3 regions of the Streptomyces sp. NPDC085937 genome follow, and region 2 is predicted to be linked to each of the others. Evidence: riboswitches for the same ligand, from Rfam matches in the RefSeq annotation. Region 2 holds a riboswitch; each other region holds the start of a gene.

Region 1 (4,184 bases), 670 kb from region 2:
CGGCGTTGAGGCGGGCCTGCGCCCGGGCCGTCTCGTCCTGAAGGTCGCGCAGCCGCTGCCGGGCCGAGTCCGCCTTCTCCTTCGCGCCGTTGTACTTCTCGGTGGCGACCTCCGCCTCACGGTGGAGCCGGTCCACGTCGGCCCCCGCCGGCGCCGGCCGAGGCGCGGCGTGTCCCGCTCCGCCGAAGCCGGCCGCGGTGGCCGCTCCGGCGAGGACGACGGTGACGGCCGCACGGGCCGTGGTGCCGCCCACCGGACGCTGTCGGACCCTGCGGTGCGCTGCCACCCTCGCTGCCGTCCTTCCCATGACCGCCCGCCGCGGCCGGGCTCTCGTCCGGCGGTCCGGCGGCGGGGTGACAGGGGAGCCGTCCGCCGCCGGACCTTTCTTCGGCGGTGGTGTCCGGCCGCCGCTCCTGGTCCGAGCGGCGATGCAGAGCCGGTCACCTGGTGCAGGACGCTAGGCCGGGGCGCGCGGGATCGGATACGGGTTGTGCGGAACTGACATCCCCGGAGCGCTGGGTGACCGTAAGTGACAGCGATCTTGTTCCCGGTGCTTCGTTCTCACTCTGGGTGATGACCGATGTGGTGAAGGCGGGAAGGGCGAGGGCGGCGGAATGCTATGAGACGCCCCTGGCTAGGCTCCGGCCTCATGGACGTACTCATCCACCTCTTCGTCGGTCTGCACATCATCGGCATCGCGTCGCTGCTCGGCGGTTTCCTCACCCAGATGAAGGCGATGGGCGCGGGCACCGCCCGTTTCGTCCCGGCGATGCTGCACGGCGCGCTGACGATGCTGGTCACCGGTGTGGTGCTGGTGGGCCTCAACCAGGCCCAGGATTACTCCGTCGACAACGTCAAGATCGGCGTGAAGCTGGCCGTGCTGATCGTGATCCTCGGCCTGGTCTACGTGAAGCGGGACGAGGAGAAGGTGGACAAGGGCGTCTTCGGCCTGGTCGGCCTGCTGACCGTGGCGAACATCTTCATCGCGGTCCTCTGGACCTGAGCCCCGGGCCCCGGCAAGCCGGACCCACCTCCCCCGCCGACCGCGCCCTCACCGGCCCGGTCGGCGGTTTCGTATCCACGCTTGTCAGCGCGTCCAAGGGCAGCCGACGCGCGGCGGCCCGGGATCACACGCTCATGATTGCGGCCCGTCAGGCCGGGCGGACGATGCTGTGGATCGCGGAGTCGCCGTCGTAGTAGATGGACTCCTCGCGTACGTAGGCGCCGGGCTTCGGGGCGTGGATCATCATGCCGTTGCCGATGTAGATGCCCACGTGGGTGACGTCGTCGTAGAAGAAGACCAGGTCGCCGGGCTGTGCCTGGGACACCGGGACGGCGGTGCCGGCGTTCACCTGGTCGTAGGTGGTGCGCGGCAGGGAGACGCCGGCGGCCTTCCAGGCGGCCTGGGTGAGCCCCGAGCAGTCGTAGGAGCCCGGCCCGGTCGCGCCCCAGACGTACGGCTTGCCGATCTGCGCGCGGGCGAACGCGAGGGCCTTCTCGGCCTTGGTGCCGTACGAGGAGTCGGCCGGCGGGGTGTCGGTCGAGCCGGTGGACCCGGAACTTGCGGACCCGGAGCCGTCCGAGGTGCCGGCGCCCTGCTGCGCGGCCTCCTCGCGGGCCTGCTCCTGCTCCGCCTGCTGGCGGGCCAACTCCGCCGCCTTGCGGGCGGCCTCCTCCTGCTTCCGCTTCTCGATCGCGGCGAGCCGCGCCTTCTCCTCGGCGGTCAGCTGTGCCATCAGCTCGCGCGCGTCGGCGAGCTTCTTCTGGACGGTGGCCTTGGCCGTCTTCAGGTCGCCCTGCGTCTCGGTGAGCGTCCGGAGGCTCTCGGTGGCCTCCTTGCGCTTCATCATCGTCTCGGACTGCTGGGTGACGTAGTCGTCGACCGCGTCCTTCTGCCGGCCGGTCATCCGGTCCAGCACCCGTCGCTGGTCGAAGAGGTCCTGCGGGGTCTGCGCGAGCAGGAACGTCGCCGTGTCGGGGAGGCCGGCGCCGGTGCGGTACTGCGCGGCGGCGTAGGAGCCCAGCTCCTCGCGCGCCTCGTTCAGCGACTGGGTGCGCTTGGCCACGTCGTCGAGCAGGGTGTCGACGCGCTTGCGCTGCTTGGTGGTCTTCTCCTTGGCCGCGTTGTACTTCTCGGTGGCCGACTCGGCCTGGCGGTAGAGGTCGCCGACCTTCTTCTCGACCTCCTCCAGGCTCGGCCGGTCGTCGTCCGTGGGAGCGGCCTGGGCGGTCTGGGAGAGCAGGGCCACGGAGGTGAGCGCGGCCGTGGCCAGGGCCGGGGTGCGTATGCCTGCCACGCGCGTGCCCGGGGTGCGCGACTTGCGGTGCGACGCCAAGGGAGGCGACTCCTTCCGTACTCCGCCTACCGGGTTAGCTGTCGGGTTCGGGCGGTGGAAGGGTTGCCCTACGGCCCGCTCCCTGAGGGAGTGGTCCGATTCACCCCAAGTCTCGGTGGGTCCCCGGCTCCGGCTGCCACGGCGGACAGTGACGGACTCGGCGGGGGCCGCGCGGCCCGGCGAGGTTCGCCGGCGGGGGACGAGCGGCCCGAACCGCACCGTAGCCAACTGGTGTGGCCCCTGTGAAGGTTGATGGGTGATATGCCCGATACATTTTCGTGACCTTGTTCGTGGGGTCACTCTCGGTGAGACGGCGGGCGTGGAGGGTGCCCGCCGCGGGACCACGCAGAGGAAGCCGCAGGACCGCGCAGGGGAAGCCGTGTGATGTTTCCGGGGCGGCCCCGGGTTGTCGGTGCGGCGCCCTAGACTCGGAGAGCGATGAGCAGCCTCTTTGACGACAGCTTCCTGGCGGACCTCCAGGCCCAGCGGGGCCCCGCGGACGAGCCCCCGCCGCCACCCGAGGACGAGCACGCCCCGGAGCCCCTTCCGGACGACCTGTTCGGCGGGAAGTTCGACGCGCCCCCGGAGCGGGACGCGTACTACCGCGACGGCGCCCCCCGCCCGGTGATCGACGCCGCCGCGCTGCTGGAGGGGCTGAACGACAACCAGCGCGCCGCCGTCGTGCACTCCGGCTCCCCCCTGCTCATCGTGGCCGGAGCCGGGTCCGGCAAGACCCGTGTGCTCACCCACCGCATCGCGCACCTGCTCGCCGAGCGGGGCGTCCACCCGGGCCAGATCCTCGCGATCACCTTCACCAACAAGGCCGCGGGCGAGATGAAGGAGCGCGTCGAGCAGCTCGTCGGCCCGCGCGCCAACGCCATGTGGGTCATGACCTTCCACAGCGCGTGCGTGCGCATCCTGCGCCGGGAGTCCAAGAAGCTCGGCTTCACGTCGTCCTTCTCGATTTACGACGCCGCCGACTCCAAGCGTCTGATGGCCCTGGTCTGCCGCGACCTGGACCTCGACCCCAAGCGTTTCCCGCCGAAGTCCTTCAGCGCCAAGATCAGCAACCTGAAGAACGAGCTGATCGACGAGGAGGACTTCGCCGCGCAGGCGACCGACGGATTCGAGAAGACCCTCGCCCAGGCGTACGCGCTCTACCAGTCCCGGCTGCGCGAGGCGAACGCGCTGGACTTCGACGACCTGATCATGACGACGGTCAACCTGCTCCGCGCCTTCCCGGACGTCGCCGAGCACTACCGCCGCCGTTTCCGGCACGTCCTGGTCGACGAGTACCAGGACACCAACCACGCCCAGTACGCCCTGGTGCGCGAGCTCGTCGGAGGCGCCTCCGAGCACCCCGTCGACGTGCCGCCGGAGGCCGAGGTGCCGCCCGCCGAGCTGTGCGTGGTGGGCGACGCCGACCAGTCGATCTACGCCTTCCGCGGCGCGACGATCCGCAACATCCTCCAGTTCGAGGAGGACTACCCGGACGCGACGACGATCCTGCTGGAGCAGAACTACCGCTCCACGCAGACCATCCTCTCCGCCGCGAACGCGGTCATCGAGCGCAACGAGTCCCGCCGTCCCAAGAACCTGTGGACCAACGCCGGCTCGGGCGCGCTCATCACCGGGTACGTGGCGGACACCGAGCACGACGAGGCCCAGTTCGTCGCCGACGAGATAGACCGCCTCACGGACGCGGGCGAGGCCAAGGCCGGCGACGTCGCCGTCTTCTACCGCACCAACGCCCAGTCCCGTGTGTTCGAGGAGATCTTCATCCGCGTCGGCCTGCCCTACAAGGTCGTCGGCGGGGTGCGCTTCTACGAGCGCAAGGAGGTCCGGGAC
Region 2 (4,184 bases):
CCACGAAGTCGTGGTGGGTGAAGCGGTGGACGTCCTTGGCGGACAGCCGCGGGTAGGGGGCGAAGAAGCGGTAGTACTTCGACTCGTCCGACACCTGCTCGTAGAAGCTGACCAGCCGCTCGGCGTCGTCGGCCGTGATGGGGCGGACGCGCGCGGTGCCGCCGTCGCGCAGCACCACGTCGGCCTCCCAGTGGGCGGGGTACTCGTGGCGGTCCGACGAGGTCTGCATGCGCCCCAGACTACGGCTCGCGTCCGACGGCGGCGCGAGGCAGTCTGTGGTGGACGACCGCCGGGCCGAGGCCGCGGCCCGGGGGCCGCCGGGGCCGTTCCGGACGCCGCTCCGGGCACGCGCCACGATATGGAAGACTGGTCTAGACAACCCTGAACTGCGAAGGGCAGCAACACATGGCTGAGCGCCGCGTCAACGTCGGCTGGGCCGAGGGTCTCCACGCCCGCCCCGCCTCCATCTTCGTCCGAGCCGCCACGGCCGCAGGCGTCCCGGTGACGATCGCCAAGGCCGGGGGCACCCCCGTGAACGCGGCCTCGATGCTGGCCGTCCTGGGCCTGGGCGCCCAGGGCGGTGAGGAGATCGTCCTCGCCTCCGACGCCGAGGGCGCGGACGCCGCCCTGGACCGTCTGGCGAAGCTGGTCGCCGAGGGGCTCGAGGAGCTTCCCGAGACCGTCTGAGCAGAAGAGCCGGACGGACGACCGCGGGGAAATTCCCCCAGGTCGGCCACACGGCATCGAAAGGCCCGTCCGGATCACCGGGCGGGCCTTTTGCATTTCTCTTTCCGGGCAGCAGAAATAGCCCCCACGAATTATCCGCTCTTTGTATACGGGACCCGTGTTAATGGCGCAGGCTCGGCATGTTTACGGGATGTTGCGAGTTCCTCACACGCTCCGCGCGTACGGCACGCTCGGCCCCGGAGGCGAACCGCAGCCGGTGTCCGGCGCCCGCGTGCTCGGTGTGCAGCGCCGTGAGGGTCCGCGCCCGGTCGCCGTCGCCACGGGCCACGGCGTCCACGATCGCGCCGTGCTCCGCCCAGTACGCGACCGGATCCGCCGGCCCCTCGACCGCGTACATCCAGGCGATCTTGTGCCGCAACTGCGTCAGCATCGAGGTCAGCGCGGGACTCCCCGAGGCCTGGGCGAGCGTCTCGTGGAACCAGCCGCCCAGCGAGCGCAGGTCGTCGCTGTTGCCCTGACGTGCGCGTTCCTGCCCCAGTCTGACCAGACCGCGCAGCACCTTCAGATGGGCGTCGGTGCGCCGCTGGGCCGCCCGGGAGGCGCCCAAGGGTTCCAGGAGCTGGCGCATCTCCAGCAGGTCGGCGGCCTCCTGCTCGGTGGGCTCCGCGACGCACGCGCCCGCGTGCCGCCGGGTCACCACGAAGCCCTCGGCCTCCAGCGTGCGCAGCGCCTCGCGCACGGGGACGCGGGAGACGCCGTATCGGCGGGCGAGCAGTTCCTCGGTCAGCCGGCCACCGCGCTCGTAGACACCGGCGACGATGTCGTCCCGGATCGCCGTGCACACCGAGTGCGCGGGAATACGCATGACCGACCTCCGCATTAATCCCCGTGAAACGTCGTCGATTGACGTCCGTTCGTGACTCTATTGCAATCGGCGACAATTTCCGACGGCGGGCGGGAATCCATACATATTTTTTGGACAGACGGCGGGCTGACGGTTGTGCCCCGAAACGGCGAAAGTCCCGGCTCACGGGGAGCCGGGGCGGGAGGGCGGACGTGCGCGCCCTGGACGTTCCCTAGATGTTCACGCCGTGCGACCGGAGGTAGGCGACCGGGTCGAGGTCGGAGCCGTAGTCCGCGGACATCCGCGCCTCGAAGTGCAGATGGGCGCCCGTGACGTTGCCGGTGGCGCCGGAGACGCCGATCTGCTGGCCCGCGGCGACCTCCTGGCCCACCGACACGGCGAGGGAGGACAGGTGGGCGTACTGGGTGTAGGTGCCGTCGTGCATCTTGATCACGACCTGGTTCCCGTACGCGCCGCCCCAGCCGGCCTCGACGACGGTGCCGACGCCGACCGACTGGACGGGCGTGCCACTCGCGGCGTGGAAGTCGATCCCGGTGTGGCTGCCGGACGACCAGATGGCGCCGCCGCTCTGGTAGGCCGTCGAGACGTAGGAGCCGGGGATCGGGGAGACGAAGGTGTTGAGGCGCTTGCGCTCGGCCTCGCGCGCAGCGCGCTCCTTCTCCGCACGGGCCTTCTCGGCCTCCTCGGCCGCCCGCTCCCGGGCCGCCTCCTCGGCGGCCTTGCGCGCGGCGGCCTCGGCCGCCTCACGGGCTGCCTCGTGCTGGGCGGCCGCCTGGGCGTCGACGCGGTCGGCGACCACGCCGCCCAGCGTGACGACGGGGGTGAGGCCGGTCTGCGCCGCGGCGGGCTCGGCGGCGAGTGCGGGGGCCGCGAGCGAGCCGACGACGCCGGTGCCCGCGAGGGCCGCGACGCCCGCGGCGCGGGCGGTGCCGCGCTGGACGCGGCTGGGACGACGGTGCTTCCCGGTGGCGCGCGTGAACGCCATGTACAGGCTGTTCCTTTCCTTCCCTCTCGCCTACCGGGTTAGCTGACGGGTTCGGAGCAGGAAGGTCTCCTACGGGCACCCTCGCGACACGCGCGGGCGTCCGATTCACCCCAGGGACTACAGGTGGGTCCCCGGCTCCCCTGGCTCGCGCCGTACGGGGACTCGGCGATGACTGTCCGGTGCCGCGGATGCGGCGCACTGCCCGACGAACAGCCCGCATGAAACTAAGCGGGGCATCTCTCAATCCTCAAACGAATCCCCGTTTTTGTAGCGCATCCCACAGGGCAGACAGGCAACCTCCGCCCCAATTCGGGCATAAGGGAGCCCTGGTGACGTTCCCGCCACCAGGGCTCCTCGCGCCCGCGTGTCCCGGCCGGTCCCTACTCGGCCGTCACGACGGTGACTTCACCGATTCCCAGGGCCTCCACGGGCGCCTTGATCTGCGCGGCGTCACCGACGAGGACGGTCACCAGACGGTCCACCGGGAAGGCGTTCACCACCGCGGCCGTGGCCTCCACGGTGCCGGTCGCGGCCAACTGCCGGTACAGGTCGGCCTGGTAGTGGTCGGGCAGGTGCTGCTCGACCTGGTCGGCCAGGGTGCCGGCGACGGCCGCGGCGGTCTCGTACTTGAGCGGCGCCACGCCCACGAGGTTCTGCACCGCGACGTCGCGCTCCTCGTCGGTGAGGCCCTCGGCGGCCAGCGTGCGCAGCACGGTCCACAGGTCGTCCAGCGCCGGGCCGGTGTTGGGGGTGTCGACGGAACCGCTGATGGCCAGCATCGACGCCCCCGTGCCGTCCGGGGCCGACCGGAGCACCTGGCCGAACGCCCGCACGCCGTAGGTGTATCCCTTCTCCTCGCGCAGGACGCGGTCCAGGCGGGAGGTCAGGGTGCCGCCGAGGCAGTACGTGCCGAGGACCTGCGCGGGCCACACGCGGTCGTGCCGGTCCGGGCCGATGCGGCCGATGAGCAGCTGCGTCTGGACGGCGCCGGGCCGGTCCACGATGACGACGCGGCCGGAGTCGTCGGCGACCACCGGCGGCACGGGCCGCGGCTGGGCCTGCGAGCCGGTCCAGGCGCCCAGGGTGTCGGCGAGCAGCCCGTCCAGGTCGATGCCGGTGAGGTCACCGACCACCACGACGGTGGCCGTGGCCGGGCGGACGTGCTTCTCGTAGAAGCCGCGCACGGCCGCGGAGTCGATGCGCTCGACGGTCTCCTCGGTGCCCTGGCGCGGGCGCGACATGCGTGCACTCGCCGGGAACAGCTCCTTGGCGAGCTCCTTCGCGGCACGGCGGGACGGGTTCGCCAGCTCGTGCGGGATCTCGTCGAGGCGGTTGCGGACCAGCCGTTCGACCTCGCTGTCGGCGAACGCGGGCGCCCGCAGCGCGTCGGCGACCAGCCCGAGCCCCTTGGCGAGCCGCGAGGCGGGGACCTCGAGGCTGAGGCGGACGCCGGGGTGGTCGGCGTGCGCGTCCAGGGTGGCGCCGCAGCGCTCCAGTTCGGCGGCGAACTCCTCGGCGGTGTGCTTGTCGGTGCCCTCGGAGAAGGCCCGCGCCATGATCGTGGCGACGCCGTCCAGACCGTCCGGCTCCGCGTCCAGGGGCGCGTCGAGGGACACCTCGACGGCGACGACCTGCTGGCCGGGGCGG
Region 3 (4,184 bases), on a different contig from region 2:
GATCCTCGACGGCGTGGTGGTGGCCGGGGTCACCGCGACCGGGTTCGCGTTCACCGAGAACGTCCTCTACCTCGGCAACGCCTTCGGCGCCGACCAGCTCACCGGCGGCAGCGGCATCGCCTCGGTGACCGCGGCGACCTTCTTCGTCCGTATCGTCATGTCGCCGTTCGCGCACCCCCTGTTCACCGTGCTCACCGGCATCGGTTTCGGTGTCGCCGCGCTGGCCACGGACCGGCAGCGGGTGCGCCGGGTGCTGCTGCCGCTCGCCGGGCTGCTCCTGGCGATGGGCATGCACGCGCTGTGGAACGGCTCCGCGACGCTCGGCCAGTTCGGCTTCATCGCGGTGTACGGGGCGTTCATGGTGCCGGCGTTCGGGCTGCTGACCTGGCTGGTGGTGTGGACGCGGCAGCGGGAGCTGCGGACCGTGCGCACGGAGCTGCCCGCGTACGCGATCGCGGGCTGGCTGAGGCCCGCGGAGCCGTTCGCGCTCGGCTCGATGCGGGCCCGTCGCCTCGCCCGGCGGTACGCGCGCGAGCACGGCGGGAAACCGGCGGCGCGCGCGGTCGCCCAGTACGAGGCGTACGCGACCTCGCTGGCGTTCCTGCGGCACCGGGGCCGGACGGGGAAGGCCGGGGCGGACTTCGTGACCCGGGAGCGGCAGCTGCTGCTGGAGCTGTGGCACCGGCGCGCGGCGGCCCGCCCGGCGCTGGACCACGCGGCCCGCCTCACGGCGCCCCGCGTTCCGTACGGCGCCGCGTGGACCGGCCAGGCACCGCACGGGATGTACGGACGGACCCCTTACGGGCAGGCCGGGCAGGCCCCACACGGACAGCCCGCCCTGCACGGACAGCCCCCGTACGGACTGCCCTCGCACGCGCCGTTCCCCTACGGACCGCCCCCGCAGGGGCGGCCGCCCCACGGCGGGCCGTATCCGGGCCCGGCGGCGAGAACCCCTACCGTCGCTGACCGCACGGGCGGCGCCCCGGACATGCGTGACCGGCAGCCCTGACGTCGGGGGGTCGTCGTCGGGACTGCCGGCGTTCACGGCGTGGACGGCCGGGACCGGCCGCCCGTGGATCAGATGCTGAGGCCCTTGCCCGCCAGCCAGGCCGCCGGGTCGATGCCGGAGGAGGAGCCGCCGGTGTGGACCTCGAGGTGGAGGTGGGCGCCGGTGACGTTGCCGGTGGCGCCGACGCGGCCGATCACCTCGCCGGTGCTGACCTTCTGGCCGACGCTGACGTTGATCGACGACTGGTGGGCGTACCAGATCTCGGTGCCGTCCTCGAGGGTGAGCACGGTCTTGTAGCCGTAGGAGCCGTCCCAGCCCGCGGAGGTGATCGTGCCGGTGTGCACGGCCTTGATCAGCGTCCCCGTGGGGGCGGCGAAGTCGAGACCGGTGTGGTAGCCGGAGGACCAGTAGGCGCCGGCCTGACCGAAGGTCGAGGTGATGGTGTACGAGGAGGTCGGCAGGGCGTACTGCTTGGCCAGCTCGGCGAGGCGCTCGGCCTCGGCCTTCTTCGCGGCCTCTTCCTCCGCCTTCTTCTTCGCCGCCTCGGCCTTCTCCTTGGCCTCCTTCTCCGCCTTGGCGGCCGCGTCGGCGGCCTCCTTCTCGGCGGCGGCGAGGGCGGCGGCCTCGGCCTTGCTCTGGGCCTGGCCCTGCTGCTGCTCGACCTGGGCCATGATGCGGGCGCGCAGCGCCTCGCCGGCGTCGGCGGCGCCCTCCTCGGTGTCGGCACCGGTCATGCCGATGCTGCTGAGGGGGGTGGCCGAGCCCTTGGGTGTTTCCTCGTCGGAGATGAGGGAACCCACGTTGGGCAGGTCGGGCATGGAGATGGAGACGGGCGGCTTGCCGGTCTGGGCGCTGGCCATGCCGCCGGCGCCGACGGCGGCTATGACGCCGACGCCCAGGACGGTGGAGCTGCGGGCGAGTCCGCCCCCGCGCTGCTTGGCGACGCGGTGCCGGCCGCGTACCGGGCGAACGGACTCCGCGGTGGGGTTCCACTCCTCGAAGGGTCCCTCTTCGGCACCGTAGGCGAAGGTGTCGCTCGGCTTGAACGGGGCCTCGGGGGCAGGCGGGTTGGACGCCACGTGGGCGCGCTCCTTTCCTTCCTTCTCGCCTACCGGGTTAGCTGACGGGTTCGGAGCAGGAAGGTCTCCTACGCGCGTATACGAGCCGTGTCTCCACGGCGGTATCCGCACGATTCACCCCAAGAGGTGGTTCCCCGGTTCCCTCGCGGGATTCGGCGCGTGCGCACGGAGCCGACTTCTGTGACGGCTGGGACGACCGCGCTGCGTTATCGAACGTTAATAGACCCGGGGGGCGGATTCCAAGCCGTTCCTCTTGATCATTAACGATTTCCGCCCGGACTTAAGCGCCACGAGCGGGCGAAAACGGGCGAGTTGACCGCCCCTCAGGCGACCGGGCAAACCTGACGGTTCGTCAGTTGTTATGCGTTGAGACTCCACACGATCACGTTCGGTGACGCGCGACGGCAGAGCACGCAGGAGACCGGGAAACACCGAGGGCCGGAACCCTTTCGGATTCCGGCCCTCGGCCTTCAGTAGCGGGGACAGGATTTGAACCTGCGACCTCTGGGTTATGAGCCCAGCGAGCTACCGAGCTGCTCCACCCCGCGTCGTTGAACACAAGTGTACGGCATCATCGGGGCAGGTCGCACACCCCTCGGGCGGGGGGCGCGGTCAGCGGCCCAGGAGATGCCCGTTCGGCGCCTTGGCCCGCTCCTCGTACTCCGGCAGCACCACCACGGTGGCGCCCCCGTCGGCCAGTACCGCGCTGCCGTCGGCGTCCGCCACGAACGTGTCCGGCTCCCGCCAGGCCGTGACCACCCGCCGCACCCCCGCGTCCAGGATCAGCCGCGCGCAGGGCGCCGGCCGGGACGCGCGGCGGGCGCAGGGTTCCAGGCTGGAGTAGACGGTCGCACCGGCCAGCCGGGGGTCCATGGGGTCGGTCTTGGCCAGCGCGGCCTCCTCGGCGTGCACCACGGGGTCGTCCCCCTCACGGGAGTACCCCCGCGCCAGCTCGGTGCCGTCGGCGGCCACCACGACCGCGCCCACGCTGAACGCGGTCCGTGAGGGAGGGCACCGCTCCGCCAGCTCGCAGGCGAGGGCGAGCCAGTGGTGGTCGGCCGCGGACGGCAGCGGACCGGTGCCGGGCGCGGTGGGCTCGTAGCGCGTCAGGACGACGTCGCCGACGGGCCGGGTCTCGACCAGGCGCAGCCGCCCACCCTGGTAGGGGCCGGGGCCGAACAGGCGGGGGGCGTCCGGGTCGCCGACGAACAGCGGGGCGAGGACCAGCTGAAGCTCGTCGGCGAGCCCCTGGGTGATCAGCTGGGTGTGGATGCGCCCGCCGCCCTCCACCATCAGCCGCCGCACCCCCCGCACGTCGTGCAGGTGCTCCAGCAGCCGCCGCCAGTCCAGTTCCGTGCCGAGCGGCACGACGTCGGCGGCGATGCCCAGGGCGTGGGCCCGCTCGGCGCCCTCGTCGGTGGTGTAGAGCACCTTCTCGCCGCCGGTGTGCCAGAAGTTGGCCGTCGGGTCCAGGTCGCCCGAGCCGCTCACCGTGACCTTCAGCGGGTACTCGGGGCGGCCGTCCGCGACCCGGGCGGCCCGGCGCTCGGGCGAGTTGACCAGCAGGCGGGGGTTGTCGGCGCGGATCGTGCCGGCGCCGACCAGGATGGCGTCCACGGACGCCCGTACCTCGTCGACGCGGTCGAAGTCGGCCGGGCCCGACAGCAGCAGCCGCTCCGGGCCGGAGTCGTCCAGGTAGCCGTCGAGGGAGACGGCGGCGGACAGCAGGACGTACGGATGCGGCATCGGCGGGCTCTCCGGGTGCGGGGCGGCGGCGGGACCGCTGCGCGGTCCGGCTCCAGTCTGGCAACCCGTGCGGCGGGGAGCCGGCCGCGCCCCGGTCCCACGGGCCGCGGGTCAGGGCTCGATCAGGCCCACGCGGATGGCGTAGCGGGTCAGTTCCAGGCGGTCCCTGAGGCCGAGCTTGGCCAGCAGGTTGGCGCGGTGCCGCTCCACCGTCTTGGGGCTGATCACCAGCATGTCCGCGATCTGCTGCGAGGTGTGGCCCTCGGCCACGAGCTTGAGGATCTGCTCCTCGCGGTCGGTGATCGCCTTGGCGGGCAGGGAGCGGCCCTCCCGTGCGAGGTCGAGGTAGT

Evidence for each region. A riboswitch is a leader RNA that binds a small molecule or an ion and turns the genes downstream of it on or off. The one in region 2 is predicted to bind cyclic di-AMP.
Region 1: linked by a shared signal. The riboswitch ahead of ACIF8S_RS03450 (NlpC/P60 family protein) and the one ahead of ACIF8S_RS00480 (M23 family metallopeptidase) in region 2 are both predicted to bind cyclic di-AMP.
Region 3: linked by a shared signal. The riboswitch ahead of ACIF8S_RS16575 (M23 family metallopeptidase) and the one ahead of ACIF8S_RS00480 (M23 family metallopeptidase) in region 2 are both predicted to bind cyclic di-AMP.

The regions. Positions count from the first base shown of each region.
Region 1 covers NZ_JBITSH010000001.1:787,189-791,372, forward strand. Annotated here, with positions in the region: gene ACIF8S_RS03440 (NlpC/P60 family protein) at 1-286, opposite strand, end outside; gene ACIF8S_RS03445 (hypothetical protein) at 650-1,003, shown strand; gene ACIF8S_RS03450 (NlpC/P60 family protein) at 1,152-2,336, opposite strand; cyclic di-AMP (ydaO/yuaA leader) riboswitch at 2,344-2,490, opposite strand; gene pcrA (DNA helicase PcrA) at 2,775-4,184, shown strand, end outside.
Region 2 covers NZ_JBITSH010000001.1:114,087-118,270, reverse strand. Annotated here, with positions in the region: gene ACIF8S_RS00495 (GNAT family N-acetyltransferase) at 1-229, opposite strand, end outside; gene ACIF8S_RS00490 (HPr family phosphocarrier protein) at 406-687, shown strand; gene ACIF8S_RS00485 (GntR family transcriptional regulator) at 848-1,552, opposite strand; gene ACIF8S_RS00480 (M23 family metallopeptidase) at 1,764-2,537, opposite strand; cyclic di-AMP (ydaO/yuaA leader) riboswitch at 2,550-2,715, opposite strand; gene ACIF8S_RS00475 (M16 family metallopeptidase) at 2,918-4,184, opposite strand, start outside.
Region 3 covers NZ_JBITSH010000007.1:14,583-18,766, forward strand. Annotated here, with positions in the region: gene ACIF8S_RS16570 (PrsW family glutamic-type intramembrane protease) at 1-1,009, shown strand, start outside; gene ACIF8S_RS16575 (M23 family metallopeptidase) at 1,078-2,088, opposite strand; cyclic di-AMP (ydaO/yuaA leader) riboswitch at 2,100-2,256, opposite strand; tRNA gene ACIF8S_RS16580 (tRNA-Met) at 2,563-2,636, opposite strand; gene ACIF8S_RS16585 (dihydrofolate reductase family protein) at 2,701-3,834, opposite strand; gene ACIF8S_RS16590 (response regulator transcription factor) at 3,946-4,184, opposite strand, start outside.